DNA from 3 places in the Saccharopolyspora sp. NPDC000995 genome. Region 1 is predicted to be linked to each of the others. Evidence: riboswitches for the same ligand, from Rfam matches in the RefSeq annotation. Region 1 holds a riboswitch; each other region holds the start of a gene.
The links. A riboswitch is a leader RNA that binds a small molecule or an ion and turns the genes downstream of it on or off. The one in region 1 is predicted to bind cobalamin.
Positions count from the first base shown of each region.

Region 2: another riboswitch for cobalamin. It lies ahead of ACWDKQ_RS02625 (ribonucleoside-diphosphate reductase subunit alpha); the one in region 1 lies ahead of metE (5-methyltetrahydropteroyltriglutamate--homocysteine S-methyltransferase).
Region 3: another riboswitch for cobalamin. It lies ahead of ACWDKQ_RS14025 (HoxN/HupN/NixA family nickel/cobalt transporter); the one in region 1 lies ahead of metE (5-methyltetrahydropteroyltriglutamate--homocysteine S-methyltransferase).

Region 1 is NZ_JBSFLZ010000025.1:51,172-61,292, reverse strand. It holds partial or broken gene ACWDKQ_RS11805 (2OG-Fe(II) oxygenase) at 1-129, opposite strand, end outside; gene ACWDKQ_RS11800 (methylated-DNA--[protein]-cysteine S-methyltransferase) at 136-750, opposite strand; gene ACWDKQ_RS11795 (RNA polymerase sigma factor) at 747-1,247, opposite strand; cobalamin riboswitch at 1,510-1,764, shown strand; gene metE (5-methyltetrahydropteroyltriglutamate--homocysteine S-methyltransferase) at 1,896-4,172, shown strand; gene ACWDKQ_RS11785 (hypothetical protein) at 4,292-4,501, shown strand; gene ACWDKQ_RS11780 (ABC transporter ATP-binding protein) at 4,780-6,561, opposite strand; gene ACWDKQ_RS11775 (MarR family winged helix-turn-helix transcriptional regulator) at 6,647-7,081, shown strand; gene ACWDKQ_RS11770 (hypothetical protein) at 7,200-7,676, shown strand; gene ACWDKQ_RS11765 (hypothetical protein) at 7,733-7,870, shown strand; gene ACWDKQ_RS11760 (choline/carnitine O-acyltransferase) at 7,900-9,708, opposite strand; gene ACWDKQ_RS11755 (class I SAM-dependent methyltransferase) at 9,705-10,121, opposite strand, start outside.
Region 2 is NZ_JBSFLZ010000003.1:115,636-125,756, reverse strand. It holds gene ilvD (dihydroxy-acid dehydratase) at 1-1,284, shown strand, start outside; gene ACWDKQ_RS02635 (hypothetical protein) at 1,285-1,545, opposite strand; gene ACWDKQ_RS02630 (ribonucleotide-diphosphate reductase subunit beta) at 1,730-2,821, opposite strand; gene ACWDKQ_RS02625 (ribonucleoside-diphosphate reductase subunit alpha) at 2,886-5,276, opposite strand; cobalamin riboswitch at 5,389-5,602, opposite strand; gene ACWDKQ_RS02620 (hypothetical protein) at 5,965-6,204, shown strand; partial or broken gene ACWDKQ_RS02615 (hypothetical protein) at 6,585-7,025, shown strand; gene ACWDKQ_RS02610 (hypothetical protein) at 7,160-7,294, shown strand; gene ACWDKQ_RS02605 (ABC transporter substrate-binding protein) at 7,333-8,271, opposite strand; gene ACWDKQ_RS02600 (alpha-ketoglutarate-dependent dioxygenase AlkB family protein) at 8,405-9,052, shown strand; gene ACWDKQ_RS02595 (DUF5134 domain-containing protein) at 9,162-9,773, opposite strand.
Region 3 is NZ_JBSFLZ010000033.1:23,728-33,848, forward strand. It holds partial or broken gene ACWDKQ_RS14000 (RIO1 family regulatory kinase/ATPase domain-containing protein) at 1-659, shown strand, start outside; gene ACWDKQ_RS14005 (DEAD/DEAH box helicase) at 886-2,562, shown strand; gene cobA (uroporphyrinogen-III C-methyltransferase) at 3,055-4,263, opposite strand; gene ACWDKQ_RS14015 (sirohydrochlorin chelatase) at 4,244-5,149, opposite strand; gene ACWDKQ_RS14020 (precorrin-8X methylmutase) at 5,146-5,805, opposite strand; gene ACWDKQ_RS14025 (HoxN/HupN/NixA family nickel/cobalt transporter) at 5,802-6,854, opposite strand; cobalamin riboswitch at 6,932-7,056, opposite strand; gene ACWDKQ_RS14030 (DUF1876 domain-containing protein) at 7,474-7,743, shown strand; gene ACWDKQ_RS14035 (hypothetical protein) at 8,003-8,479, opposite strand; gene ACWDKQ_RS14040 (hypothetical protein) at 8,587-9,336, opposite strand; gene ACWDKQ_RS14045 (hypothetical protein) at 9,555-9,923, opposite strand.

The sequences.
Region 1 (10,121 bases):
GACGCGCTCGCACTCGGCGGCGGTCAGCAACTGTGGCAGTAGCGCGCAGCCGTAGTCGTTGACCTCCGCCGTGACCGTGTCCCAGTCCGCGTCGGCGACTCGTTTCGTGAACCGGTCCGCCTCGGGCATGCTCACTCATGCTGCCTCCAGGTTCAGCAGGGTTGCTTTGGCCTCCACACCGCCGACGTATTCGCCCGAAGTGCCGTCCGAGCGCACGACGCGGTGGCAGGGCACCACGACCGGCAGCGGGTTCGTCGCGCACGCGGTACCCGCCGCGCGCACCGCTTTCGGGCTTCCCGCGGCCGCGGCGACCTCGGCGTAGCTGGCGGTGCGGCCGTAGGCGATGTCGGGCAGGTGCGATAGCACGTTGAGCCGGAACCCGCGCGAGAGGCGCCAGTCCAGCGGCAGGTCGAAGGTGCGCCGCTGCCCAGAGAAGTACTGATCGATCTGCCGGGCGACCTCGTCCAACCGGTCCGGTGCCCGAAGAATTCGCGGGCTGATCGCCGCGGCCAGCGACTCGAGGACCGCGTCGTGCCCCTGGTGAGCGAAGGCGACCCGCACCAGTCCGCGTTCGGTCGCGGCCAGCAGCAGTTCGCCGACCGGGGTGTCCATCGTGCGGTAGGCGACGTCGAGCAGGCCTTCCCGCTGGGCGACGTTCACCAGCTCGATGTGCAGGCGCTTGCTGGCGTCGAAATCGATCGCCTGGAGTGCGTCGAACAGGCGCCTGTCGTCGTTTTCGTGGATCGTCATCGCCACGCTTCCTCTCCCACGCTCGTGGCATGCCTGTACGTCTTGCGCAGGGTCTTTATGCCGTCCGCCGCGGCCCGGCGGGCGGCATCGGTGCTGCCGCCAAGGATCGCGGCGATCTCGGAGTAGGGCAGGTCGGCCAGGTAGTGGTAGGCCACCGCCATGCGCTGCTTGGTCGGCAGCGCGCTCAGCGCCGCCCACAGGTCTCCGTCCCAGTCCTCCGGTCGGCCGGTAGTGCTGGGCCGCTCGGGCAGGCGCTCGACCACCACCGGTCGGCGTGCCGTCGCCCGGGTGGCGTCGACCGCCTTGCGGTGGGCGATCGTGACCAGCCAGGCCTCCACGTTCGCGTCCTCGGCGAGCTCCGGGAAGGCGCGCAGCGCGGCCAGGAACGTCTCGGACCAGGCGTCCTCGGCTTCGGCCGGTCCGAGCACGGCCCGGCACACCCGCAGCACCATCGGGCCGTACTCGTAAACGATCTGCTCGAACGGTTTCACTTTCACTCCCCGTAGACGGCCCGGCCCGGCCGAACGTGAGATGCGGATCCGGCCCACTGCGCGATCGTTACCCGCCCGAGTGGCACTTGCCGGTCGCACGCCGCGGCGGCCCGGCGGCTCGGCGTAGCACCCCGCGTGACGAGCCTCTCACCGACGCGGGAGGGCGGACCGGAATGGCGTGTTCACCACGGAAGTCACCGGATGCGCGGTGGCCCTCCGGCACGGTCCGCGCATCCCCTGGGCCCTTGCCAACGGCTTGCCAGTCGGTAGCCTCGGTTGTGCTGGTGGTTCGTCCACCCCGGATCGCGACGAGAGCCGCGGCCGCGGGCGGGCGAGGCAAGAGGGAATCCGGTGCGAATCCGGGACTGCCCCGCAGCGGTGAGTGGGAACGAACGCCGTCCCCGGTCCGAGACCGGGCACAGCACTGGGCACGCGTGCCTGGGAAGCGACGGTCAGTAGAAACACCGGCGTCGGCCGGGACGCGCCCGCGAGTCCGAAGACCTGCCACTGGTGCGCGCACCCGTTGGTGCGCGCGGTCCGGGGTCTCGCGGGAGGGCCTGGCCGACGATCGGTTCGCGCCGCGCGGCGTTGCCGGTTCGCCTGCGCCTTCCCAGACCTCGGGGCATTTGTCGTCGAGCTCGCGAGGAGAGGGCGTTGACCAGCAAGATCGGATCTACTGTACTCGGCTTTCCCAGGATCGGCCCCAACCGGGAACTCAAGCGCGCGTTGGAGCGCTACTGGTCGTCCCGCATCGACGAGGCGGAACTGCGCGCGGTCGCGCGGGAACTGCGCGTCGACGCGTGGCGCGCGCTGCGGGACGCGGGCCTGGATTCTGTGCCGGGCAACACGTTCTCGTTCTACGACCAGGTGTTGGACACTGCGGTTACCTTCGGCGCGGTCCCGCCGCGCTTCGCCGGGCTCGGGTTGGGGCCGCTGGACACCTACTTCGCGATGGCGCGCGGGGTGGAATCCGCGCCGCCGCTGGAGATGACGAAGTGGTTCGACACCAACTACCACTACCTGGTCCCCGAGATCGGTCCGGACACGCGGTTCTCGCTGGTCGAACGCACGCCGGTGGAGCAGTACCGGGAGGCCGCGGCGGAGGGCGTGACCACCCGACCGGTGCTGGTCGGCCCGCTCACCTTCCTGCTGCTGGCCAAACCCGCCGACGGAGCCCCCGAGTTGTTCCGGCCGATGGATCAGCTCAACGGGCTGCTCGATGCTTACGCGGAACTGCTGGGCGAACTGCGCCGGGCCGGTGTGGAGTGGGTGCAGCTGGACGAGCCAGCGTTCGCCGCGGATCGCACTCCGGACGAGCTAGATGCGCTGAGCGCCGCGTACCAGCGGCTCGGTGAACTGGAGGAGCGCCCGAACCTGCTGGTCGCAGCCTACTTCGGTGATCTCGGCGAGGCTCTGGGCGTGCTGGCGTCCAGCCCGGTCGAGGCGCTCGCCGTCGATCTCGTCGCCGGGAGGTCCACAGTGGATTCGCTGTCGACGGTTCGAGGCCTGAGCGGCAAAACCCTGGTCGCCGGGCTCGTCGACGGGCGCAACATCTGGCGCACGGACCTGGACAAGGCGCTTGCAACCGCAGCCACGCTGCTCGGCTCGGCGGACGAGGTAGCGGTCAGCACGTCGTGCTCCTTGCTCCACGTTCCGTACGACGTTGCGGCGGAAGCCGACATCGATCCGCAGGTGAAGTCCTGGTTGGCTTTCGCCGCGCAGAAGGTTCGCGAGGTGGTCGTCCTCGGCCGTGCGCTCAGCGAGGGCCGCGACGCGGTGGCCGATGAGCTGGCCGAGGCACGAGCCGCGATAGCCGACCGCGCCAGCGCGGACCGGGTCCGCAACCACCGCGTCCAGGCGCGGCTGCAGGCTTTGCGGCCGGAGTACTCGCAGCGCAGCGAATACGAGGTGAGGCGCGCCGCACAGCAGAAGTCCTTGCGCCTGCCCGCATTGCCGACCACGACGATCGGTTCGTTCCCGCAGACCTCGGACGTCCGCAAGGCACGCGCCGCGTTGCGCTCCGGCCGCATCGACCAGGCGACCTACCGGCAGCGGATGCGGGACGAGATCGGGCGCGTCATCCGGCTGCAGGAGGAGATCGGTTTCGACGTCCTGGTGCACGGCGAACCCGAGCGTAATGACATGGTTCAGTACTTCGCCGAGAACCTGGACGGCTTCGCCAGCACCGACAACGGCTGGGTGCAGTCGTACGGATCGCGGTGCGTGCGGCCGCCGATCCTGTTCGGCGACGTTGCCCGCCCGAAACCGATCACGGTCGAGTGGACCAGCTACGCCCAGCGGTTGACCGAGAAACCGGTCAAGGGCATGCTAACCGGCCCGGTGACGATCCTGGCGTGGTCGTTCGTCCGTGACGACCAGCCGCTTGCGGACACCGCGAAGCAGGTCGCGCTGGCCATCCGGGACGAGGTGAACGACCTGGAAGCGGCCGGCATCCGGGTCGTCCAGGTCGACGAACCCGCCTTGCGTGAACTGTTGCCGCTGCGTTCGGCGCAGCACGCGGACTACCTGGACTGGGCGGTGACGTCGTTCCGGCTGGCCACCTGCGGCGTCGCCGAGTCCACCCAGATTCACACCCACCTGTGCTACTCGGAGTTCGGCGATGTGATCAACGCGATTGTTGCGCTGGAGGCCGACGTCACCAGCATCGAGGCCGCCCGCTCGCGGATGGAGGTGCTCGACGACCTCAACGCGGCCGGCTTCAGTCGAGGTGTCGGGCCCGGCGTTTACGACATCCACTCGCCGCGCGTGCCCGAGACCGCCGAGGTCGTGGACCTGTTGCGGGCCGCGCTCGCGGCCGTTCCGGCGGAGCGGTTGTGGGTCAACCCAGACTGCGGGCTGAAGACCCGCGGCTACGCCGAAGTCGAGGCGGCGCTGAAGCACATGGTCGAGGCCGTCTCCGAGCTGCGCTGACGCCGGACTCGCGGGCGGCGCAGAAGGCGCCGCCCGCGAACCGGGCCGATGTGCCGGGAATTTTCCGACGTCCGCCAGCTTGATCCGGTGGGAACCAGATCGAGTCGAGGGGCGTGCCGATGTCGAACGAGAGCACGTTGCAGGGCACCGTTGCGGCCGGATTCGATTCCGTGCGGGGGGAATTCGCCGCTCTCGGCGGCCGAGGGCGGCGACTTCCCGGGCAACTGGTCTCCTACGGCGCGGGCGAACGCGTCGTGGCGCTGTGGGGCCCGGATATCACCGGCGAGTTGCTGACCGGCGTGTTCTCGTCCACCAAGGGCGCCGCATAACCTGGCCGTTTTGTTGGGCCCGCGATGCCGGTTTCGTAGCGCAGGCCCACTGCGTTCGAATGGAGCTGGACGAGGTCGGAGTAGGCGGCTGGACTGGACCCGGTGGGGCGTGCATGGCCAGCGAGGAGATGCGGCCGGACTCGCCGTCCACGATCGGCACCGGTGGAAAGACTGCCGAATCGACGCAGAGGTGAACCTTGAACTTCAAGTGAATCGGAGTGCAATGATCGGTGAAGGTGGACGTCCGCGTGCGTCCGAACGGGACTGCGGTCAGGTGTTCACGCGGCGGATGGGAAGTGGTCGTCGTGTCGGACCAGTGCCGCGTAGCGGCCGTCGGCAGACAGCAGTTCGTCGTGCGTGCCGCGCTCCACGATCTGTCCGCCGTCGAGCACCACGATCTGGTCCGCCTGGCGCACGGTCGACAACCGGTGCGCGATCGTGATCGTGGTCCGGCCCGAGGACAGCTCGTCGAGAGCTTGCTGCACCGCGCGTTCTGTCTGGGTGTCCAAGGCGCTGGTGGCCTCGTCGAGGATCAGGATCGGCGGGTCGCGCAGGATCGTGCGGGCGATCGCGAGCCGCTGCTTCTCCCCGCCGGAGAACCGGTATCCGCGCTCACCGACCAAGGTGTCGTAGCCGTCCGGCAGCGCTGCGATGGGGTCGTGGATCTGCGCCGCCTTCGCTGCGGCGACCAGTTGTTCGTCGGTCGCGTCGGGCTTGGCGAAGCGCAGGTTCTCGGCCACCGAGGCGTGCAGCAGGTATGGCTCCTGGGAGACGATGCCGACCGCGGCAGCGAGCGTGTCGAAGCCGAGCTCGCGCACGTCGACACCGTCGATGCGCACCTGTCCGTCGGTGACGTCGTAGAGGCGCGGCACCAGGTAGCTGAGCGTTGTTTTTCCGGACCCGGTTTCACCGACGACGGCGAGGCTGGTGCCGGCCGCCACGGTCACGTCGATTCCGGTGAGGGTTCCGTCGGGGCTCTCGGGCGAGTAGGCGAACGACGCGTCCACGAACCGCACTTCGCCCTCGATCCGCGACAGCCGCACCGGTCGTTCCGGTTCGTCGATGTCGATCGGCAGGTCGAGGTATTCGAAGATGCGGCCGAACAGCGCCAGCGAGCTCTGCACGTCCACACCGGTGGACAGCAGCGACAGCGTCGGCCGGAACAGGGCCTGCTGCAAGGTTACGAAGGCGACCAGCGTGCCCAAGGTGATCAGCGGGACGCCGAAGGTGGTGGTGACGCCGGCCGCCCAGTAGATCAGCGCGGGGAGCGCTGTCATCACGATCTGGATGCTCGACATCCGCCACCGGCCCGCCATGCTGGAACTGACTTCGATGCGGGCCAGCTCGGCCGACTCGGCGGCGAAAGCATCGGTGAGCGATCGCGCTCGGCCCGTCGTGCGACCCAGCAAGATTCCGCTGACGGAAAGGGATTCCTGCACGCCGGCGGACATCGATGCGAGTTGGCGCTGCCGCTTCGCGGTGATCCTCTTGCGTTCCCGGCCGATCCGGCGGCTGACCCACACGAACACCGGCAGCAGGGCCACCGACGCGATCGTCAGCCGCCAGTCCAGCGCGACCATCGCGATCAAGGTGGCCATCACGGTGGTGAGGTTGGAGACCAGCGAGGTGGCGGTGGACGTGACGGTGGCCTGCATGCCGCCGATGTCGTTGGCGATGCGGGATTGGATCTCGCCGGTTCGGGTGCGGGTGAAAAACGCCAGCGACATGCGTTGCAGCCGGGCGTATACCGCGGAACGCAGTCCGTGCATCACGCTCTGCCCGATCTTGGTGGACAGGTACGTCTGCGCGACGTTGAACACGCTGGTCGCGATGGTTACGCCGATCATTGCGAGCACCAGTGCGGTCAGCAGGCGGAGCCGTTGCTGCGGGATGGCGACGTCGAGGACCTCGCGCAGCAGGAACGGCGACGCGACGGAGACCAGGGACGACGCGGCGACCAGCAGCGCGACGACCAGCAGCATGCCTCGGTGCGGGTGGAAGAGGTGGCCGATGCGGCGGAGCTGGGCGGGCGGGGGAGTGGTTTTCTCGGGCGCGGACATAGGCGGCTCCAGTGGTGAGCAGATTCAGAGGCGACTTCATATTTACCATAGTTCACTATTACTGTCACTCTGTTAAACTGGCCGGGTGGATGCCGGTGGTGAAGAAGAACGTCTCGGCGGGCTGTTCCTGCGGCTCGCCAAGGCCGCGCATGTCCTGCAGCGGCGCGGTGCCGGGGATCTCGGGCTGACCCCGGCGCAGGCGCGTGCGCTGTCCGTCCTCGGCAGGTGCGAGACGCCACCGCGCATGGCGGAGCTGGCGGAACTGCTGCACGTGGTGCCGCGAGCGGTGACGCCGATCGTCGACGCCCTCGAGGACACGGGCCTGCTGCGGCGCGAGGTCGATCCCGGCAATCGCCGCTCCACCCTGCTGGAGCTGACCGGGCAAGGCCGCAAGATGTGCAAGCGGCTGGCCGACATCCGAGCCCGCGCGGCGGCGCAGCTGTTCGCCCCGCTCACCGCCCAACAACGGCAAACCCTGCTGGAACTGCTGGAAAAGGTCGACCCGGCGATGACGGGCTGACCGACCGCGTCAAGTTGTCGTCGTAGGCGATGGCGACGGTGTTGTTGACCGCGTTGTAGGCCCACACGCGGTTGTCGCCCTTGGTCCCTCTGCCGCGGTCGCCCGGAACGGATCGCCGTTGGCAGCGGTCGTGCTCATCCCGGTCGGCCTGTCCTTCGCCGGTCGCAACGGGTTGGGCCCGGTGGTGATGAGGCTTGCGATGGCAACCGGCGGTTCCGCCGGGTCGTTCGCGCCGATCAGCCTCTTCGGCATCATCACGACCAGCATCGCCGGGCGCAGCGGGATCGACGTGAACGTCGTCGCGGTCGACCTCGCCCTGGGCGTTGTCCTCTCGCTGTGCTACGCCGAGAGACCGCGCAGGCGGCCAAGGAGATCGACTGGTCCACGGTCCTGCTCATGGGCGGCATCGCCACTACGTTGGTGTCCTGGAGAGCAGGGGCCGGTGCGGATGGTAGCCCAGACCGGCGCCGTCATCCCGATCCCGGTGCTCGGCGGGCTGATCTCGGCCTTCGGTTTTACCACTTCGCTGCTGGCGATCATCATCCCGCTCGCGCTGCCCAGGTGGCGGCCGGTGGAGTGTCCGCGGCCGGGGTGATCTGCGCGTTGGCGCTGTCGTCGTCAGTTGTTGACCTAAACCCGAGGCCACCATCGGTGCCACCGTGTCGCCTCCAGGCCAGAGCGGATCTGCCCGGCGATGCGGAGTTCTTCTTCCGCTGGGGATTGCCGATGGTCCTGGTCGGATCCGTCGCCACCTGCGCCCTCCTGGTCCTGCCCGGCGTGCTGGCCTGACGTCCCGGGAAGACCCGAGGCCGAAGCGGTTACGCCTCCTCGGGTTCGGTCGCGAGGAGTTCCTGGAGTTCCTGGAGTGCTCGGGTGAGGTTCGCGGCGAAGGCGAACATCTCATCGGCGACCGGCCGCGGGGTGCTCAGGTAGATGTTGAAGCGGTCCGGGAGCAGCACGTAGGCGATGCCGATGCACTGGCTGCTGGTCGAGCCGAAACCGAAGTACTGGATGTTCGTCGACGGCGCCGAGCTGGTGCTCAGGTAGTCGTCGCGCATCTTGAGCCAGCCCGGCGTTTCATACAGGTCCAGGGGCTCGGTGGCCCCCAGTTCCGCGCCGCGTCGCCGCTGGATCAGCTGCAGCTCCCACAGGTGCTGCTCGGGCGCTTGCCCCAGTTGACATTCCTTCGCCCGCACGACGTGCTTTTGCGCAGCCGCGCGGAAAGCCGCACGGCGGGTCTGAGCGTCGGCGTTCGGGGCCTCCATGGCTGCCACGAACCGCAGCACCTCGGGCGTGACGACGCGCATGGCTTCGGTGCGTCCGTTCTGGAACTGGCGGGTGGCGATGGATTCGTAGGTGGCACCGGTCAGGCCCCTGGACCGCTTGTGGGCGAGTTGATAGGCCAGCTGCACGAACGCATCCGGTGACATGCCGAGTTGTTTGGCGCGGTTCGCCCCGAAGTCTTCGAACGACAGGATGGTGGTGGCGGTGTTGTCGGTATATTCCGCGAACGCGGTGGCAGCGGCTTGGACATCGGCGCGCTGGTCGGCGTCGAGCGCGAACTCGATCGGCTCCACGGCCGGCAAGCCCTGCGACGCGCGTCCTTCCACTGCAACGTGCTGGAGCAGCGTGTCGACGAAGTTGAGGATCGTGGTCCCGTCCAGGCCGCAGTGCTCGACGTTGATACCGGCGGTGCCATCGGCGAACACGATCAGCGAGACCGCCTTGTCGAACCACCGGTTGCCGCTGTCGCCGTGCAGCAGTTGGTCGCATGCTTGCAGGGTGCTCTCTGGCAAGAGATCCTCGAGGCACAGGCAGAACAGCGCGATCTCGATCGTGTCGAGCGCCACCGCGTTGCCGGGGTTGGCCAGCAGCGCTTCCCGGCTGGCGGCCCATTCGGCTCGGGCCTTGGTGGTGAAGTGGCCGACGGAGGCGTCCGTCGCGGCCCGCGCCGCCCCGGCCTTCATGACCATGCGCAGGCCGGCCGCGAGGTCGTCCGGCGTGTGCGGCCGCCCGTCCTGGTCCAGCACGTCCATCCGGAACAGGTTGCCGCGGTAGAACACCGCGATGTGGCGGGCCGGGGACGGACCGGGCCATTCCGCGGAGTAGGGCGTGCGCACCGTATCCTGTACCGCCCTGGGGATTCGGGTGGTCGAGAACAGGAACTTCTGCTGCTCCATCGAGTGTAGCTGTCCACGTTGGACGATCGGGGGAATGCGCTCCTCGTCGAGCAGCTGCTTGTAGGCCACCGCCGCGGCGACGAGGGCGGCCGCCCGCTCCACCTGCTGCAGCGGCGATTCCTTGAACAGGAAGAAGAAATTCGCGTTCAACGCGATCCGGTCGCGGCGGCCCAGGTACCGGTACGGCCAGAACGCGTCGAGCCAGCTGCGCACATCCGGCTCGGCGTCGTATTCCGCAAGCGCTGCGTGCAGGGCCCGGGCCGGGCTGTCGGGGCGCAGGAACGCGGCCACCGCCGCTTCGGTCACCGCCAGCTCGTCCGCGTCCAGCAGCGGCGCGCACCACTCTATGAACCGTTCGCAGCTGTCCTCCAGGGTCGGCAACGGCACGCGGGGCAGCCGGCCCTCGTTCTCGAAGGTGCAGGTCGCTTCACTGCTGTTCAATTTCATCCTCGACTTCGCTGGGGCGCTCGTTGTTCTCGCGGCTTTGAGATGTGGAGCTGGGCGTAGAGCCAGCCGTCGGCTTCCAGACCGCGCGGGTCCACGCCGGCGGTCGCGAGCGTGTCCAGGACCAACGACTGCTCCTGTGCGGAGGCGAACCGGCGCTGCTTGAACACGCCGACGATCGGCACGGTTTCGTACCCCGAGTCTGCCAGCCGTCGCGCCATCGGGTCGAACGGGAACATCCGAAGCACGAAGTGCGCCATCCACGGACCATCGCTCGCGTCGGCAATCCTTCCGAGGGTCCGTTCGCCGACGTAGCCGATGCAACCGGTTGAGATGACCAGGTCGACTCCGGCGAGCTGATCGCGTTGCGCGGCGGTGGGTTCGTCGTTCTCCAGGTCGGCGTGCATCCCGTCATC
Region 2 (10,121 bases), on a different contig from region 1:
ATGTTGATGGCCGCGGCCCGACTGGACCTGGCCTCGGTCTTCGTCTACGCCGGTTCGATCCTGCCTGGGCGTGTCGACGACCGTGAGGTCACCATCATCGATGCTTTCGAAGCGGTCGGTGCGTGCGCGCGCGGCCTGATCACGCGCGAGGAGGTCGACCGCATCGAGCGCGCGATCTGTCCTGGCGAGGGCGCTTGCGGCGGGATGTACACCGCTAACACCATGGCCTGCGCGGCCGAAGCGCTCGGCATGTCGGTCCCGGGTTCGGCCAGTCCGCCATCGGTGGATCGGCGTCGCGACGCGAGTGCGCGCGAAGCTGGCCGCGTGGTCGTCGGCATGCTGGCCCGGCACCTGACCGCTCGGCAGATCCTCACCAAGGAGGCGTTCGAGAACGCGATCGCTGTGACCATGGCCTTCGGCGGGTCGACCAATGCCGTGCTGCACCTGCTCGCCATCGCGAGGGAAGCCGAGGTCGATCTGCAGTTGGACGACTTCAACCGGATCGGCGACCGGGTGCCGCACTTGGCCGACGTCAAGCCGTTCGGCCGGTACGTGATGCCTGCGGTGGACCGGATCGGCGGAGTGCCGGTGGTCATGAAGGCCCTGCTGGACGCGGGTCTGTTGCACGGCGACTGCATGACGGTGACCGGACGCACAGTTGCGGAGAACCTCGCTGAGCTTGACCCGCCGGAGCTCGACGGTGAAGTGCTGCACCAGCTGTCGAACCCGATCCACCCCACCGGCGGCCTCACCATCCTGCGCGGATCGTTGGCGCCCGACGGCGCGGTGGTCAAGAGCGCGGGCTTTGATTCGACGAGTTTCGAAGGTAGGGCAAGGGTTTTCGACGGCGAGCAAGGTGCCATGGACGCCGTGGAGGACGGCTCGCTGAAACCCGGTGACGTCGTCATCATCCGCTACGAGGGGCCGCGTGGCGGGCCGGGGATGCGGGAGATGCTCGCCGTGACCGGCGCGATCAAGGGCGCCGGCCTCGGCAAGGACGTCCTGCTGGTCACCGATGGCCGATTCTCCGGCGGCACCACCGGGCTGTGCATAGGGCACGTCGCGCCGGAAGCCACTGATGGCGGACCTATCGCGCTGGTGCAGGACGGCGACCCGATCCGCCTCGACCTCACCAGCCGCACCCTGGACCTGCTCGTCGCCGACGAGGAACTCGTGCGGCGCCGCGAGCGCTGGTCCCCACCGGCGCCGCGTCTCCGCAAAGGCGTACTCGGCAAGTACGCGAAGCTCGTCGGCTCCGCGTCGGAAGGAGCGGTTTGCTCGTGATCAAGATCGCAGGCCCTGCCGAGGTTGCGGCTGGGCCTGGGCCTGGAGCTGTTCTGCCTCTTCCTTGCTGATCGGAGACGTCGTGCCGCACCAGGTGCAGGTCAGCGCGTACCGGGTGCTGGTCGGAAACAGCGGGATGAACAACAGCGTGAACTTGGTCATGCCCTTGAGGGTCGGTCGCGTACGTCCCTCGGCAGCCCGGGCAGACGAGCAGCAGGCTCGCCAGCCGTTGGACGGTGCTCCGGATCCCCAGGTGATCACTTTTTCTCCCCTGAGGCGGTGTGATCGGCAGCCGACGTTAGGGCACGTGCCGACGGGTCGGGCCCGAATGCGGCGGGTTGCTCCATCGTCGACGGGTGGAAGTGATCAGAATTGAAGCGAACGGACTGTTCACTCCGCCTATTGGCGTCAACAGGCCGTTCGCTTCAACAAGTCGGGTCGGGAGTCAGTCCCACTGGAGGGAGCCGCCCGACTGGTACTCGATGACCCGGGTTTCGAAGAAGTTCTTCTCCTTATCCAGGTCCATGGTCTCCGACAACGACGGGAAGGGGTTGTCGGCTTCCGGGAACACCGGTTCCAGGCCGAGCTGGGCGCAGCGCCGGTTGGTGATGAAGTGCATGTACTCGGCGCAAAGCTCGGCGTTGATGCCGAGCAGCCCGCGCGGCATGGTGTCGCGACCGTAGGCGATTTCCAGCTCACAGGCTTCGGTGAGCATCTGCCGGATCTCGGCTTGGAATTCTTCGGTCCACAGGTGCGGGTTTTCCAGCTTGATCTGGTTGATGCAGTCGATGCCGAAGTTCAGGTGGATCGATTCGTCGCGCAGGATGTACTGGTACTGCTCGGCGATGCCGACCATCTTGTTCCGCCGGCCCAGCGCGAGGATCTGCGCGAACCCCGTGTAGAACCACATACCTTCGAAGATCACGTAGAACGCGACGAGGTCGCGGAGGAAGGCCTGGTCGGCTTCGGTGCTGCCGGTGGAGAAGTCCGGGTCTTCCAGGCTGCGCGTGTACTGCAGCGCCCAGGCGTCCTTGTCGGCGATTGACGGAATCTCCCGGTACATGTTGAACAGCTCGCCCTCGTCGAGGCCGAGGCTTTCACAGATGTACTGGAAGGTGTGGGTGTGCACGGCCTCCTCGAAGGCCTGCCGCAGCAAGTACTGGCGGCATTCGGGGTTGGTGATGTGCCGGTAGACGGCGAGGACGATGTTGTTGGCCACCAGGGATTCGGCGGTGGCGAAGAAGCCGAGGTTGCGCTTGACCAGCAGGCGTTCGTCGTCGCTGAGCCCGTCAGGTGACTTCCACAGGGCGATGTCGGCCTGCATCGAGATCTCGGTGGGCATCCAGTGGTTGTTGCAGCCCGCGAGGTACTTCTCCCAGGCCCACCCGTACTTGAGGGGGAGCAGCTGGTTGACGTCGGCGCGGGCGTTGATCATCGCCTTGTCTCCGACGTCGACGCGCCCACCGGCGCGGTCGATCTCGCCGAGCCCGGCGGCCGAGGATAGGGACTCCAGGGAGGTCATGCTGTGTTGCTCCAAGAAAAATCGCGCAGTTCGGGACCGCGTGTCGTAACGGACTAGGCGCCGGACCCGGGTTGGGGTGCTATTGGCAGGCTTCGCAGTCGGGGTCTTCGACCGAGCAAGCAGCGCCGGTCGTGGTCGGCGCCGTCGGGACGGCGTTGAGCTTGCCGTCGGTGCCGCGCAGGGTGCTCTTCTCCACGTGGGTCGCGCTCGTGGAGCGCAGGTAGTACGTGGTCTTGAGGCCCTTCCGCCAGGCGAGGCGGTAGAGCTCGTCGAGCCTTCGGCCACTGGGCCGGGAGACGTAGAGGTTCAGCGACTGCGCCTGGTCGATCCACTTCTGCCGGCGCGCCGCCGCCTCCACCAGCCAGCGCGCCTCGATCTCGAACGCGGTGGCGTAGAGCTCCTTGAGCTGCTGCGGAATCCGCTCGATCGGCAGCAGGCTGCCGTCGTGGAACTTGAGGTCGGCGATCATCGCGTCGTCCCACAGCCCAGCCTGCTTCAGGTCGGCGACCAGGTGCGGGTTGACCACGGTGAAATTGCCGGACATGTTCGCCTTGACATACAGGTTGCGGTAGATCGGCTCGATCGACTGGTTCACGCCGCAGATGTTGGAGATCGTGGCGGTCGGGGCGATCGCCATCACGTTGGAGTTGCGCATCCCGACGGTGCGCACCCGCTCCCGCAGCGCCTCCCAGTCCAGGGTGGACGAGCGGTCCAGGTCGACGTCGCCGCGGGCGTCGGCGAGAAGGTCGAGCGAGTCGATGGGCAGGACGCCCCGGCTCCAAAGCGATCCGTCGAAGGACTCGTACCGACCCCGCTCGGCCGCGAGCTCGCTGGACGCGGCGATCGCGTGGTAGCTGATCTGCTCCATGCTGCGGTCGGCGAACTGGACGGCGGCCTCCGACGAAACCGGGATGCGCTGCGCGAACAGCGCGTCCGCGAAGCCCATGAGGCCCAGCCCGATCGGCCGGTGCCGCAGGTTGGACCGGCGTGCCTCGGGGATCGTGTAGAAGTTGATGTCGATGACGTTGTCCAGCATCCGCACGGCGGTGCGCGTGGTGCGCTCCAGCTTCGCGGCGTCGATGCCGTCGGCGTCGACGTGCCGGGCCAGGTTGATCGACCCGAGGTTGCACACGGCCACCTCGTCGGTGCTGGTGTTCAGGGTGATCTCGGTGCACAGGTTGGAGGAGTGCACGACCCCGCTGTGCTGCTGCGGCGACCGCAGGTTGCACGGGTCCTTGAAAGTGATCCAGGGGTGGCCGGTCTCGAAGAGCATCGTCAGCATCCGGCGCCACAGCTCCAGCGCGCGCACCCGGCGGAACACGCGGATCTCGCCGCGGTCGGCCGCTTGCTCGTAGGCGCGGTAGCGCTCGGCGAACGCCTTGCCGTAGAGGTTGTGAAGGTCAGGCGTCTCATCTGGGGAGAACAGCGTCCACTGCTCATCGGCCTCGACGCGTCGCAGGAACTCGTCGGGCACCCAGTTCGCGGTGTTCATGTCGTGGGTGCGGCGGCGGTCGTCGCCGGTGTTCTTGCGCAGGTCGAGGAACTCCTCGACGTCGATGTGCCAGGTCTCCAGGTATGCGCACACCGCGCCCTTGCGCCGGCCGCCCTGGTTGACTGCCACGGCGGTGTCGTTGGCGATCTTCAGGAACGGCACCACGCCCTGGGACTTGCCGTTGGTACCGTTGATGTGGGCCCCGATGCCGCGCACCGGCGTCCAGTCGTTGCCCAGTCCGCCCGCGTACTTCGACAGTCGCGCGTTGTTGCTGATGGAGTGGAAGATCCCGGAAAGGTCGTCATCCACAGTGGTCAGGAAGCACGAGGACAGCTGCGGCCGGGTGGTGCCAGCGTTGAACAGGGTCGGCGTCGAGCACATGAAGTCGAACGTCGACAGCAGGTGATAGAACTCGATCGCCCGCTCCTCGCGGTCGCCCTCGCGTAGCGCCAGGCCCATCGCGACGCGCATGAAGAACGCCTGCGGCAGCTCGAACCGGGTGCCGTCTTCGTGCAGGAAGTAGCGGTCGTAGAGGGTCTGCAGGCCGAGGAAGCCGAAGGCCAGGTCGCGTTCCGGCACCAGGGCGCGGCCCAGCCGGTCGAGGTCGAAGGAGCCCAGTTCCGGGTCGAGCCGCTCCAGTTCTACACCGCGGTGCACGTAGTCGGCGAAGTACGCCGGGTAGTGGTCGCGCATCTGCTCCTGGTCGGCCTCCTGCGGCTCGCCCAGGAAGCTCAGCGCCTCGCGGCGCATCCGGTCCAGCAGGAGGCGGGCCGTGACCTGCGAATAGTTCGGCTCGGTCTCGATGAGCGTGCGTGCCGCCATGACCTGGGCCAGCGAGAGCTCGTCGTCGCTGATGCCGGCGTAGCCGGTGCGCCGCACCTCTTCGAGCACGGCATCGGCCGACACGCCGGGCAGGCCGGCGCAGGCTTGGTGGACCACTGTGGACACGCGGGTCCAGTCGTTGAGTGTCGCCGTCACGGGCTCTCTCCCTCGCGAGCTCGGCGGACCACGACGGCGCGCGAGGAGACACGGCGGCAGGGGCCGCTGGTCGTCCGCGCGGACCCGCCCTCGAAGTCCCGGACAGCACGCTTCGCAACGTGCACCGGTGGCAGGTCTTCGGACTCACGGGCGGCCTACTGGTCGTGGCTTCCCAGGCTGCTCGCCCAGTGCTCTACCCGTTGCCGTCAGGCAGTCGGGTCACGACGTTCGTTCCCGTTCACCGCTGCGGGGCAGTCCCGGATTCGCACCGGGTTCCCTCTTGCCTCACCGGACGCATCCGGTGAACCACCAGCGAGCGACACACTACATGTTGGGTTCCGGGAGTGATCGGAAGGGCAGATAACGGCGCGTCGTGGTCCCGGTCGGCAGTGCGGGCGAGGTGGCTGAGACTTGGCGGCTGGAGGCCAGCGAAAGGGGTAGCGGTAGACGAGGCGAAGCTCCGGTCGTTGGTTTCGGAGTTGACGGCGGCGGAGAAGGCACGGTGGCTCCACCGGTACCGACTTTTGAACCCTGCACCCGATGCCGGAGATCGGGCTACGGTCGTTGGTGCAATCCGACGGGCCGACCGGGGTGCACGGTACGGCATGACGAGCGCGACCGTCGCTGTTGCTTCCGGTGGCGTCCGCGCTGGTGGCGACCTGGGATCGGGCGGCGGCGCGGACAGCGGGTGAGGCGTTCGGCGACGAGGCTCGGCGACGGGGTTTGGCACGTGGTGCTGGCGTCGACGATCAACGTGCACCGAAGTCCTTTCGGGGGGAGGCATTTCGAGAACTTCTCGCAGGAGCCGCTGCTGATCGCCGAGATCGGTCCCGAGGTCCTCGCGGGCATCCAGTCGCGTGGGGCAAGATCCCGGAAGAAGTTCTCGACGACAAGGTCCTGCGGGTGCTGCGATCGGCAGATCGGGTAGGTGCTTTCGAAGATTCCGAACCCCGGCGGCTCGCGGAGCAGGGATTCGTTTGCTGCGCAACGAGATCGTGGACGACGCGTCGCTGCTGCCGATCGGCCCGAAGGTCGCCATGGTCGCGATGATCGGCGATAACGCCACCATCCCGGCGGTGTAGGGCGGCGGGTCGTCGCACGTCAGCCGCCGCACGTGGTGACTCCGCTGGATGGATTGCGTGCGGGGCGGCCCGACGCGGATGTGGTTACCAGCGCGGTGTGCGGCATCGGCGATTGCTGGGCGTGCGGACGTTGCTGATCCGGCTGGCGAAGGCACCGGTATCCGGGTCGAATACCTCGGCAACAAGAAGAAGTCCGCGACAGCGAGTGCGCGGAACCGAGAAGCTGATGTGGCTCGGCGGCCTGCCGTCCATCGAAGTCGTTGCGGTTGCGGGGGAATCTCCAACTCGATCTCGGCGAGCACGTGTTCGGGGTGAACGGCACCGGCGCTTCCGCTACGAGCTCTCCGGCCGGGAGGTGCTGAATGCGGACGTGGTGCGCACCAACGGGATCGACGATCCGCTGGGCGACATGCTGGAACCACCCGAGCAGCGGTTCAACGTCGTGCTCGTCGAGTCGGACCAGGACGCCGACGGCCGGGCAGCCATGACCGTCGAGTTCACCCCGCAGCGCATCGACGCGCTGGTGGCGGTCGGAATCGGGCACCGAGCGCAGGTATGCGACGACGCGTCCGAACTCGCCGCCGCGCTGGCGATCGCCCGCGACGCCGACGTCGCGGTGGTCGTGGTCGGCACCAACGACGAGGTCGAGACCGAGGGCCGCGACCGCGCCTCGCTGGACCTGCCGAGCTCGCAGAACGAGCTGGTCCGCAAGGTTGCCGACGGCGAACCCGAACTCCGTCATGGTGGTCAACGCCGGTTCGCCGGTGCTGATGCTGCTGATGCCCTGGGCTTCCGACGCGGTTGGCGGGATTCGCCATCGCCGAGGCCGAGGCGGGAGCCGAGGTGTCGGTGGTGGTGGACGTCGAACCGGGCGGCGAGTTCGCGGTGGGGCGCAGCGCCGGGGACCTGCGGATTCGCGCAGCGAAGAGCCCGTGAGTCCGGCGGACGGACCCCGCGGGCTCTTCGCTCGGTCACTACTGCGGGAAGGCCTTCTGCAGGTCGTCCAGGACCAGGTTGGCGGCGATCGGGCCGAGGCCGAGGAACCAGGTGTCGTCGTGCACTTCGACGGCCTTGCCGCTCTTCACGACACCGAGCGTCGTCCACTGCACGGAGTTGACCACGTCGGTCAGCTGCTGCTTGGCGGTTTCGCCGTAGGCGGCGTAGAACAATTGGTCGCCGTCGACCTGGGAGATCTGCTCGCGGCTGATCTTGGTGAAGGTCTGGTCGGTCTGCTGGTTGTCGGGGCGGCCGAAACCCGCGTCGGCCAGGATCGTGCCGATGAACGAGCCCTTGCTGTACAGGCGGATGTCGCCGGGGATGAACCGCAGCATGCTGATCTTGCGGGCAGCGGGGTCGCCGGCCTGCTTGCCGATGTCGGCGGCGCGCTGCTGGTAGGTGTCGAGGATCTGCTGCGCCTCGGCCTTCTTGCCCAACGCCTCGGCGTCGAGCAGGAAGTTCTGCTTCCAGGTCTTGCCGACGCTCTCGGCGAACACCGTCGGCGCGATCTTGCTCAGCGCGTCGTAGTTCTGGTCGTCGCGCACCTTGCTGGAGAGGATCAGGTCGGGCTTGAGCGCGGCGATCTTCTCCAGGTTGGGCGAGCCGATGGTGCCGACGATCTCGAGGTTGCCGGCCTTCTCGGCGAGGTACGGCTGCAGGGTCTTGTTGGCGTCCGGCAGCACGGTGCCGACCGGCTTGATCCCAAGCGCCAGCACCGCATCGAGCTCCCCGGTGTCGAGAACGACGACGCGCTGCGGGTTACCAGCGATCTTGGTCTGCCCCTTGGCGTGCGTGACGATTCGCTCGTCGCCTTGGGGTGCGGCGGGCTGCTGGGGAGTCGACGAGCCGCACGCGGCGACGGTGCCGAGCGCGAGCACTGCGGTGACGGCCGCGAGCAGTCGACGGGGACGGAACATGATGCTCCCTGCTATTTGGTTGGCTCCAAAAGTTTGGCAAGCCTAACCTGGCTGAGGAAGGGAAACCAGCTTTGAGAGGGTTGTCACGGGGGAGCCGCCGCGAAGATGATTATGGCGTGGTAAAGGGGCGGACATGGAGTCGTTGATCCCGCGGGAGCGGGCCGAGATAGCCCCGGGCGCGGTGCACCTGCCCGACTGGCTCGACCTCGACCAGCAGCGCGAACTGGTCGTCGCGTGCCGGGAGTGGGCGCGCTCCCCGGCGGGCATGCGCTCCGCGCGGTTGCCGAGTCGGGGAGTGATGTCGGTGCGCACGGTGTGCCTCGGCTGGCACTGGTACCCCTACCGGTACTCGCGAACCGCCGACGACGGAGATGGCTCGCCGGTGACGCCGTTCCCGGCCTGGCTCGGCGACTTGGGGCGCAGGGCGCTGGCCGAAGCCTACGGCCGCGCCGCCGACGATTACCAACCGGACGTCGCACTGGTCAACTTCTACGACGACACGGCGAGGATGGGAATGCACCAGGATCGCGACGAGCAGAGCCGGAAACCGGTGGTGTCGCTGAGCCTCGGCGACAAGTGCGTTTTCAGGTTCGGCAACACGGAGAACCGGAACCGGCCGTGGACGGACGTGGAACTGTGCTCGGGAGACCTGTTCGTCTTTGGCGGCGAATCCCGCCTGGCCTACCACGGAGTCCCGAAGACGTACCCGGGAACCGGACCGGACGTGGGCATGACGGCAGGCCGCCTGAACATAACCCTCCGGGTGTCGGGAATGGACTGAAGTTCCAGCCGGTCAACACCCGTGAGTACTTTGAGCCGCTGTAACAGCCTGCCGTCGCACCCCAAAACCGCTCACGTCACTGACCAGCTGAAACTGCGGCGATCCGGCGTCAGAGCGTGGTCAGGAACATGTAGCCCATGCTCAGGGAGAGGACCAATTCGGTGGTGGCCGTCAACCTGGGCCGGTCTCGGGGCGGTCGGACGAGGTCGGTTCCGGCGAAGCCGGCGCTGAGCAGGCAGTAGGTCATCAGCACCCAGGCCACCAGCGGAAAAGCGAAGCCTGCGGGCTGTGCGCCGACCACGGCCAGCGCGCTGCCATGCGAGTGGCCGGACGAATGCACGGTGGACAACGACAACAGACCCCAAGCGGGTCCGTGCGGCCGAGCGGCGGCGAACATGTACGCCATGGTCAACCCGCCGACCAAGTGGTGCAGGTAGGTCAGCGCCGGACGCCGACGCAGCGCCAGTACACCCATCCAAACGGCGTTCGCGACGAACAGCGCAGCCCACGCGCCCGGCGGAAGCACCTGGGGCAGGAACATCGCGGACATTCCGATGCCCATCAAGACGTGAGCGACGTCCACGCTCCCGCAGCCACCCCAAGCCTCCGGAAGCCGCCAACGGCGGACCACCAACCGAACCAAGCACACCGAGGTCACCGCAATGACCGCCCCGCCCAACACCTGGTCGACCACCAACAACCCCCGGTGTCCGATCGGCAACTCGAGGTACCCGATTGTTCGCGCCCCACCACCCGAGGTCTAGGTCCAGTCGGTGCTTTCAAACACCCAACCCAAAACACCGAACACCAAAGCTCCTGGATGTCTTTCAAGGAACGGCGGTACCCAGGCCCGGAAGTGCCCCCTGCCTGATATCGGCCTCGAAACCAAGCCGCCGCACCGTGGGGTTTGAGGGAGAGACCCTCAATACGATGACGAGAACGCAAGGACTCGAACCCCGAACTCGCTGATTCTGGGGCGACATTCGACGACGACGTTGCTCAATGCCGGCCGTGCTCAGTGTGAATCGCGATCGCAAATGCCATCTAAGGATCATTGATTGCGGTCGTT
Region 3 (10,121 bases), on a different contig from region 1:
CCCGGCAAGGAAGCCGACGTGCACTTGCTGCGCCGGTCGGTTCCCGGCGGGCGCTCCTGCTTGCTCGCCGCGAAGCGGTACCTGGACATGGACCACCGGATGTTCCACCGCGACGCGGGATACATGGAAGGCCGGCGGATGCGCAAGTCTCGCGAGATGCGGGCGATGCAACAACGCAGTTCGGCCGCGGCATGATCGCGCAGCAGCGGGCGGTGGCGGAGTTCTCCGTGCTGTCGTCGCTGTGGGCGGCCGGTGCGCCGGTGCCCTATCCCGTGCAGCGCGTCGGAACCGCGCTCCTGCTGGAATTCGTGGGCTCCGCCGACGGCACGGCGGCCCCGCGGCTCCCGGCGCTGCACCCGACCACGGACGAGCTCGACGAGCTCTGGTTGCAACTCGTCGACGCGCTCGTGGTATTGGCCGAACAGGGGTTCACCCATGGCGACCTGTCGGCGTACAACGTGCTGGTGCACGACGGCCGGCTGATGTTGATCGACCTGCCGCAGGTGGCCGACCTGGCGGCGAATCCGCTGGGGCTCACCTACCTTCGACGTGACGTGGACAACATCGCCGGCTGGTTCCGCGCCCGCGGCGCCGATGAGCACCGGGCAGACTTGGAGGAACTCGCGGTTCTCTCTACCGCAGCGGGAAAACGGATGTGATCGCGGTCTCAGCGCCGGGTCTGGCCACCGCGCACGCCAGCCACCGGCGACTGTGCACGATCGGCTAGACTCGGCACCGAACCGGCCGGGAGGACCACCGGCCCAACCGCGAGTCAACGGACTCGAAATCCACCTATCGGCGCGAACGCGCCGGGCTCGTCCTTGAGATCGCACGCGGCCCCCCGCGAAGCCTCCCCGTGACGCGCCGTCTTCCGGGAGTTTCTTCGTGTCACCAAGTTCTTTCACCACGCCCGCGCGCTCATCCCGCCGACCCCGCCGACGCCGCCCGCCGGCACAGCAGCCTGCGCCGAAGCGGAGCCTGTTCGACGAGGTCGGCGTCACGGCCGTCGACCCGGCGCCCTTCGACCGGCTCGGGCTGCCCAACCGCCTGGTGCGCGCCCTGGCGGACAACGGGATGGTCGAGGCATTCCCGATCCAGGCGGCGACCATCCCGGACGCGTTGACCGGCCGCGACGTGCTCGGCCGGGGCCAGACCGGGTCCGGCAAGACGCTCGCCTTCGGCCTGCCCCTGCTGGCGATGCAGCGGGGCAACGCCCGCCCGCTGCACCCGCGCGGGCTGGTGCTGGTGCCCACCCGCGAACTGGCCACGCAGGTCACGGACGCGCTCAAGCCGCTGGCCAAGGCGCTCGGGCTCTACGTCCGCGAGGTCGTCGGCGGCACGTCGTTCACCCGGCAGGTCGATACGCTGCGCCGGGGCGTGGACGTCCTCGTCGCGACGCCCGGCCGGCTAGCCGACCACGTGCGCCAAGGCACGTGCGTGCTGTCCGAAGTGGAGCGGACCGCGCTCGACGAGGCCGACCAGATGGCGGACATGGGCTTCCTGCCGCAGGTCCGGGAACTGCTCGACCTGGTCCCCGCCGACGGCCAGCGCCTGCTGTTCTCCGCGACGCTGGACGGCGACGTCGACAAGCTGGTCGAGCGTTACATGACCAACCCGGTGGTGCACTCGCTGGCGCCCTCGGCGGCGAGCGTGGACAGCATGGAGCACCACCAGTTCCTGGTGTCCGCAGCCGAGAAGCAGGCTGTGCTCGCCCGCATCGCGGCCCGCGAGGGGCGCACGATCATGTTCGTGCGCACCAAGCACCATGCTGACCGCCTGGCGAAGAAGTTGCGCGCGGTCGGAATCCGCGCCGGGGCACTGCACGGCGGCAAGGCCCAGAACGCGCGAACCCGCATCCTCGACGAGTTCAAGAGCGGCGAGACCGAAACCCTGGTGGCGACGAACGTCGCGGCGCGAGGCATCCACGTCGACGATGTCAGCCTCGTGGTGCACGTCGAACCCCCGGCCGACCCCAAGGACTACCTGCACCGAGCGGGCCGCACGGCCCGAGCGGGCGCGACCGGCACTGTCGTCACACTGGTCACCGACGACCAGAAGCAGGCCTTCCGAACCATGGCGAACCAAGCCGGCGTGACGGCCACGACCACCGCGGTCAGCCCGGAAGACGCCGAACTGGCGCGCCTTACCGGCGCCCGCGAACCCAACGGCGTCGCCATCGCCACCCCGAAACGCGAAGCACCGCGCAACCGCGGTGCGCAGCACGATGAAGCGCGGCGTAGCCGTGGGGCGAAGCAAGGTGAAGCGTCGCGCGGGCGCGACGCGGGCGCAGCGCAGCGCTCGTCTTACGAGCCCGGCGGACGCCGGGGCGAGCCCCGCGGGCGCGGGCCGCGCCGTGCGGAGCGAGGCGTCAGCGGTCAGAGCCGTCGCGGCGGCGCCGACGGCGGACGCGCAGCGGCCGGAGGCCACAGCGAAGCCGGAGGCCGCGGCAGCGGCGGAGGCGGCCGCAACGCGCACGGCCCGTCGGGCCGGAGCGGGCGGGGAGGCCACAGCGCCCACAGCGCCCGCAACGACCGCGGCGGAATGCGACGCGACCGCACGTAGGCGCCGAGTCCGCAGCGAACCGCGCCGACCTCAAGACATCGGCAGCTTGGGCGCAGTTCCACCAGGGATTGCGCCCAAGCTCCCTTGAAGTGCTCGTCCAGGGGTGGCGTCCACGTAGACCCGGATGAACGTCGATTGCCAGCGCCGCCGCGATGCCGCGACTCTCCCGGGCATCGCGGCATCGGCTTAGTGGTCGAAAGCCCGGCCAAGAGCTCAGTCGCACGCGGGACCAGCCCGCCGTGTCTATTGCGACTATCGGTCCGCTGAGGACCAGTGACTGTCAGTTCTGGACCACCAGAACTGGCGCTTGTGCGGGCCGCCCTCCTGTTTCCGCAGGCGAGATGCCGTGAGTCTTTGGTTGCCATAGAAGCCCAAGAGACTCCCGGGGTGCACCTGCACAACTAACGACCAGGCAGGAGTCGTCGTGCACAGCTCACCGCGTCCCGCTCACCTGGTCACCACTACCCGCCTCCACCCGATCCGAAGAATTCCCTATTTCAGTGCTGCGACCGGGCCGATGACGACCACTGCCGGGGGCTTGATGTTGTTGGCCCGAACTTCTTCGGCGACCGCTGCAAGGGTGGTTCGCAGGGAGCGCTGGGTGCTGGTCGTGCCTTCCTGGACCACCGCCACCGGGGTGTCCGCCGGGCGGCCGTTCTTGATCAGGGTTCCCGCGAAAGCCTCGATGCGTTGCACCGCCATGAGCAGCACGAGGGTGCCGCGCAGCCGCGCCAGCGCCGTCCAGTCCACCAGGCAACGTTCGTCATCGGGCGCGACGTGCCCCGAGACGACCACCACCTCGTGGGCCACTCCCCGATGCGTCACCGGCACGCCGGCGACCGCCGGGGCCGCGAAGGCACTGGTCACACCGGGCACGACCGTGACCGGCACGTCGGCTTCGGCGCACGCCAGCAGTTCCTCGAAACCGCGACCGAAGACGTACGGGTCGCCGCCCTTGAGGCGAACCACGAACTTGCCCGCCCGCGCGTTGTCGATCAACGTGCGGTTGATGACCTCCTGGTTGGCGGCTCGGCCGTAGGGAATCTTGGAGGCGTCGACGACCTCGACGTGCGGCCCCAACTCCTCCAGCAACTCCCGCGGCGCGAGGTGATCAGTGATCACCATGTCCGCCTTGGCCAGAAGGCGGCGCCCGCGCACCGTGATCAGGTCCGGCGCCCCCGGGCCGCCGCCGACCAGCGCCACGCCCGCCTCCTGCGGCTCGGCGTGCTCGTCGACGACTCCGGCCTGCAGCGCCTCCAGCAAAGCGTCGCGTACCGCCGCGCTGCGCCGCGGCTTGCCGCCGGCGAGCATTCCGAGCAGCAGCCCGTCGTGCTCCGCCACTGCGGGCGTCACCGCGCTTCCTTCGGTCGCGCGGTCCGTCCGCACGCAGAACACGCGGCGCCGCTGCGCTTCCGCTCCGACCGCGGCGTTTACCGCGTCGTCGGACGCGGCTGCCACCGCGTACCAGGCCCCGTCGAGGTCGCCGTCGCGGTACCCGCGTCGGCTCCAGGTGATCTCCCCGGCGTCGGCCAGGGCCTCCACCGCCGGGGTCGCCTCCGGGGCGATCACCTCGACCGCTGCTCCGGCGCTGATCAGCCGGGGTAGCCGCCGCTGCGCGACAGTACCCGCGCCGATCACGACGACTCGGCGCCCGGTGAGGTCGAGTCCCGCGAGGTAGTGATTATCGGGTTGTGTGGCCATGTGCGTGTCCGTGTCCGTGACCGTGTCCGGTCGGATCGTCGGGGTGGTGGTGCGGTGTCTGCGGTGCGCCCAGTTTGTCCTCGAATCCCGGCAGCAGCACCCGGTAGGCACAGGTGTCGCAGTTCATCCGGATGTCGCCGTGCAGGGCCTCGTGGTAGCGCTCCACGATGAGGTCCACCAGGGCGTCGCAGTCTCCCAGGTATCCGGCGACGCGGACGTCGATGTCCGACGCGGAGCTGGCGTACTCGCGGGCCTGGTCGACCACGCGCTGCGGAAGCACGCCGTCGAACAGGAAGTACGGGGCAACCACGATCCGCTTCGCCCCGAGCCTGCGAGCTCGTTCCAGCCCACCGGCGACGTCCGGTGGTGCCAGGGAGATGAACGCGGTTTCTACCGTGTCGAAGCCGCAGGTCTCCTGCAAGAGCCGTGAGACCTTGCACACTTCGGCGTTGGCGTCCGGGTCGGTGGAGCCGCGGCCGACGAGCACCACGGCGGTGTCGGGCCAGTCGGCGCGCGGTACCACGGCCTCGATCCGTTCGGCGAGCAGTTCTAGGAGGATCGGGTGCGGTCCGAGCGGGCGGCCGAACACGAACGACGTGCCAGGGTGTCGACGGACTTCGCGTTCCAGCGCGGCCGGGATGTCGCCCTTGCCGTGTCCGGCGGCGACGAGCACGAGCGGCACGGCGGCCATCCGGCGGTGGCCGCGGGCGGTGAGTTCGCTCCAGGCTTCGGTGACCGCAGGGGCGGACAGCTCGATGAACCCGCCTGCGGTGTCGACGCCTGCGGCCGACATCCGGGTGCGCAGGCGGTCGAGGAAGGCGTGGAACTCCGTCACACCACCTTCGTCCACCGTGCCGTGGCCCACGACCAGCAGCGGTTCGGTCACCGATTACCTCCAGGTTCTGCCCAGTAGAGGAGGGCGTTGATCGCGGCGGCGGCGATGGCCGCACCGCCGCGTTCGGTCAAAGTGGTAACGGCCGGTAGGCCGCTACGCCGCAGCGCGGCTTTGGCGTGGACCGCGCCGACGAAGCCGACCGGGACGCCGACGACGAGCGCTGGGTTGAGCCGGCCGGTCTCGGCAAGGCGGATCAGCTCGAACAGCGCGGTCGGGGCGTTTCCGATGGCCCACACCGCGCCGTCGGGGTGTTCTTCGGCGGCCAGCCGGATGCCCGCCGCCGAGCGAGTCAAGCCGGCGGTCGCGGCGAGCTCGGCGACGCCGGAGCGTTCCAGGCCGATTTCGGTCGGGCGCGCGGTGATTCCAGCCGCGACCATGCGCACGTCGGTGATCAGCGGCGCGCCGTCGAGCAGCGCCGCCCGCCCGGTCCGCAGCGCGGTTTCGCCGGCGACGACTTCGCCGGTCCAGCTCGGGTCCGCGGTGGTGTGCACGACGCGCTCGACGACCGCCCTGGTCAACGGCGGGAAGTGGGCGAAATCGGCCCTGGCCCGCATGATCCGGTAGGACTCTGTCTCTATCGGGTGCACGGTGCGGTCGGCTGGAGTGCCGCCGCTGCTTTCCCCGGCTGTTGCGAAACCGCCGCTCATTCGACTTCCGGTTCCTTCCGAGATGTGAGGCGCCACCACAGCGCCGCCCCGCCCCAGACCGCCAGGAACAGCCCGAGCGTGATGTAGCCGAGCAGTTCGAACTGGTCGCTCACGGCCGCGATCCCGTCCAGGAACAACAGCCCGTGCTCCGCCAGCAGTCCACAGAGGACGATGAAGGCGATCACGACGGCCAGCACGACGGTCAGGGCCGTGGTGGTCACGTTCACCCACAGCCGCCGCAGGGGCCGCGCCAGCGACCAAGTGTAGGCGCGGGACATCAGCATCCCGTCCACGCTGTCTACTGTGCACATGCCGGCGGCGAACAGCAGCGGCAGGCTCAGCACCGCGATGGCGGACAGGTGCTCGGTCGGCGACACCATGGCCAGCACCGTGATCTCGGTGGCCGTCTGCATGCCGAGCCCGAACAGCAGCCCGATGCCGAACAGGTGCCAGGAGCGGCCGACGCCGCGCATCCGCCCGCGCAGCAGCCGGGCGAGCAGGCCGCGCCGCCCCAATACCAGTTCGACCTCGGTCTCCTCGACCGCGCCGCGGCGGGCGCGGCTCAGCAACCGCAGCGCATCGCGCAGCACCAGCGCATTGAGCACGGCCAACGTGCTCAGCACGGCGATCACGATCAGGTCCACGACGGTGGCGACCTGCACCCCGGCTTGTTCGGCCCACTTCTGCGCAGCGGGTCCGGCGATGAAGGCGATCGCGACGGCGAGGAACAGCACGACGCTGGCGTGCCCGAGCGCGAACCACATGCCGGTCGACACCGGTCGGCGGCCGCGCTGCATCAGCAGCCTCGTCGCGTCGTCGATCACCGCGACGTGATCCGCGTCGAACCCGTGGCGCAGGCCGAGCAGGTACGCCGTAGTCCCGGCGGCGGCCAGCCCACCGACCGCGCTGAACGATTCCTGCTGCAGCAGGTAGGCGCTCCAGCCCGCTAGGTGGAGCGTCCCGACGGCGACCAGCACGACCGCTGCTTTCCGGCGCTCGGTGGCGCCCCAACCGGCCTGCGGCCGACTCGCTTCGGCATCCCAAGACATGGGATCTCCGACCTCCAGGGTTTCCCGCCCGAGGGGCTCGGTGTCCGCGCGTCGCGGCGCGACGCGGGGCCGACGCGCAGTCTCCTGACTCCCGGATCGACGTGGTTCCCCTGCCTTCCAGCTGCTGGCAGCCGTGGCAACGAGTGGGGCCCACTCCCCGGTCACAGTGGCGGGACCGTCCCGGATTCGCACCGGGTTCCTGCACTGTCGGCGGCCGTATCTTTCCCTGCCCACGACACGAGGTCAAACCCCCTGATGACGATCCCGGCGATGATCCGCTGCGGGCGGTGGCGCGCGGACCGGGTGCCTGGGGCGGCGATCCCGCGCGAAATCGCCGCACGACTTTCCCAGAAGTGCCGCAGGGCGGGACGGATCCAGAACCCCGCCAGCGCCGCCCGCCTGCGGTGCAAACCGATTCGCGGAGGCCCTCGGCTGCGCCGTTTGTTTGACGACACAGCCTGATTGGGTACGTCCGACTTACCAATCTGCGCGGCCGATCGCCGGCGCCCGTAGTGCGTGCGGTCCGCTCTTTCGCGGTTGCGGTCGGCCAGCGCATGCTTGGACTACGGCGACCTCGATGGCCTGCGGGTACGCGGGCCGACGGGGACAGGAGGCGACCATGAACGAGACCCACACCATCACGTTGAACCTGCAGGTCGTGGAGGCGGGCGCGAAGACCACCGCCGACGTCGGTTTCACCACACCGGGCGGTCAGGCGCTGCACGGCCACGGCACTGCGCGACGCCACCCGGACGACCCGGAGGTACCGCAGATCGGCGACGAGATCGCGATCGCCCGCGCGCTGTTCGAGCTGGCGCACAAGTTGCTGGACAACGCGGCCAACGACATCGGCGAGCGCCTGCACCGCCGCGTGCACCTGCCCGCCTGACGCACAGGTGAAGGGCATCTTCGGCGGTCTGAACTGCTCCCCGAAGGTGCCCTTCACCTAGAACTGCAGCCCGATGAGCTGTGCTGTTCGTGTTATCCCAGGTCATTGCGGCTCTTTGAGCCTTCCCCAAAATATCACTGCATGACCTTGTGGTGCCTTTGGTATTGCCTGGTCACGGCCTTGCTGGACCTGCGCTGCTACCTGGCTGCTACGCCCAAGATCCACAGGTTGCGGCGGCTGCTACGCGCAAGTTCGAGGGCTAGTCCCGCTCGGCTCCATCCGGCCAGATGACGGTAACCGGGAGGTCACGCTCACGAGCAGCATCCACAACATCAGCCGTACCCCCGTAGCCACGAGCGAGCTTGCCGTCCCACACTGCGACGAGGCGATCTGCCAGCTCGATCATCTTGACGCTGGCCGCCATGTGGGACTCGGAGGTCGAGTCGGGGAAGTCGAGCCGAATGATCTTCGAGGCCTGACTGAACAGTTCGTCGTAGTCGGCGTGGTGCTCTTCGGGGAGCTTCTCACGGTAGTTGACTGCTGGAACGATGATGATCAGCGACCCGCCTTGATCGAGGACAGCACGGGCGAAGAGGGCATCCGCTCCATCAGCGATGCAACTCAGCCCGGTCAGGGATTCGCCGTACTTCGCTAGCTCGGCGCGAAGCGCATGGTCCACCAGCGTGGTGGTCTGCTGCGGCAACCCGCGGTGTCCCGTCACAGCAAGTCGCGTCACAGTGACTCCTTCAGTCGTAGAGGTCGATCAACATCCGGTCGAGCAGGTTGGCGTCGCCGCACTTCGTGGTCATCCCGGAATTAGACCCTCGCCGCCTAGACTCTTGATTAACGAGTCCAACTCCCGGGGACCACTTCAGCGAGACGACACGCTTCGTCCTCTTGCCGCATAGACACCATGAGACTGGCGTGCTCGACCTTCGCAAGCGCCAACGGCTTGGGCGCAGTGATCGTGGGAATCGAGGCTGCATAGGCCGCACGGGAACCCGCGTGATCGCCCAGGGCCGCAAGCGCGGTCGACTGGTATCGAGCTGCTTTGGCAGAGGTGAACGCGAACAGCCACGGCCACTGGGCATCGCTGGCCTGGCGGTCGGTGTTGCGCTGAGCTGTTCGGAGCGCGTCAAACGTCTGCGCTCGATCTCCCATCGCTCCGAACGCGACAGCGCGCAAGGAGGCCAACCATGCGCGTGCGGCAGCCGGAGTGCGATTGTCGTGGTACTTCGCAGCCCGATCGAGCAGATGCAACCCCTGGCGGGGATCACCCATCTCCACTGCGTAGTGGCCCAAGCTGGCTGTCATGCAGGAAACCAGCAGCGAATTTCGAGACGATTCCGCGTAGCGAATGCTCTCCTTGTAACGAGCGCGAGCCGTCGCTGAGTCTCCTCGATCTGCCGCAAGCCATGCTGCGAGCCCAGCGATCTCGCTCAGTGTTGCAAAGCCCTTGCCGTTCCGAACCTTCTCGTGCACCACTTGCTTGGCCAGTCGTAGATGCCCTTCGGCGGCCGGAGCGAGGTACTGAGACGAGACGCTGGATTCCATGCGCCGGTAGTCCTGAGTCGGACCTGCGACTGCCGACACGAGATCATCCTGGCCACCTTCCAGCGCCGGAGCGACTGGCGTTGCGCGTGCCAGCGCAGCGCTCGCTCCGAGCCCAAGGGTGGTTCGTAGAAACGTTTTGCGGTCCACGTCTTCCGTGTTACACCCGCCGCTTCCCTTCCTAAACCCAAGCTCGGCGTCGGTTGCAACTTCAAGGACAGCACGAAGCGCTGCGCGGTAGCGCGCAGCTGGCCACCTGATTACGCCCCGCTCCCACGGTTCATCACCATCGCGGTCACGTGCGCCTGCTGGTACCCGGCGTCGAGGTCGTTGTACTGCGCGACGTGGTCCAGGTTGGCGTCCAGCTCGGGCTTACCGCCGAGCCGGAACCCCTGCAGGTCGATGCGCTCTTCCAGTGCGTCGACCACAAGACGGGGCCAGTTGATCACTACCTGGCGGACTCGCTCGTCCAGCGTCTCCACCAGCTCCGGGTGCATGTAGGACAGCCGCTGACGACCTTCGTAGTACGCCAGAAGCCCATGCAGCTCCGGCAGTTCGGCGTTGTGCTGCAGAACCAACCGGGTCAGCCACTGCTGCTCGACCTGCGTGGGAGCGTCACCGATCGCCACCAGACCACCCCCGTCCGTTCGGTGCGAAGGGGCGGATGCAGAAGTCACGGCGATCTGCCGCAGGGTGCGGCACTACCCGCCAAGGAGAATGCGTGCGGACCACCCCGCCGAATCCAGGCCGTACGTCTTGCAAGACTGTTAGGTCACTGCCGCGCTGGCTACTTGCTCAGTCACTCATCGTCTTCGGGGAGGCGATCG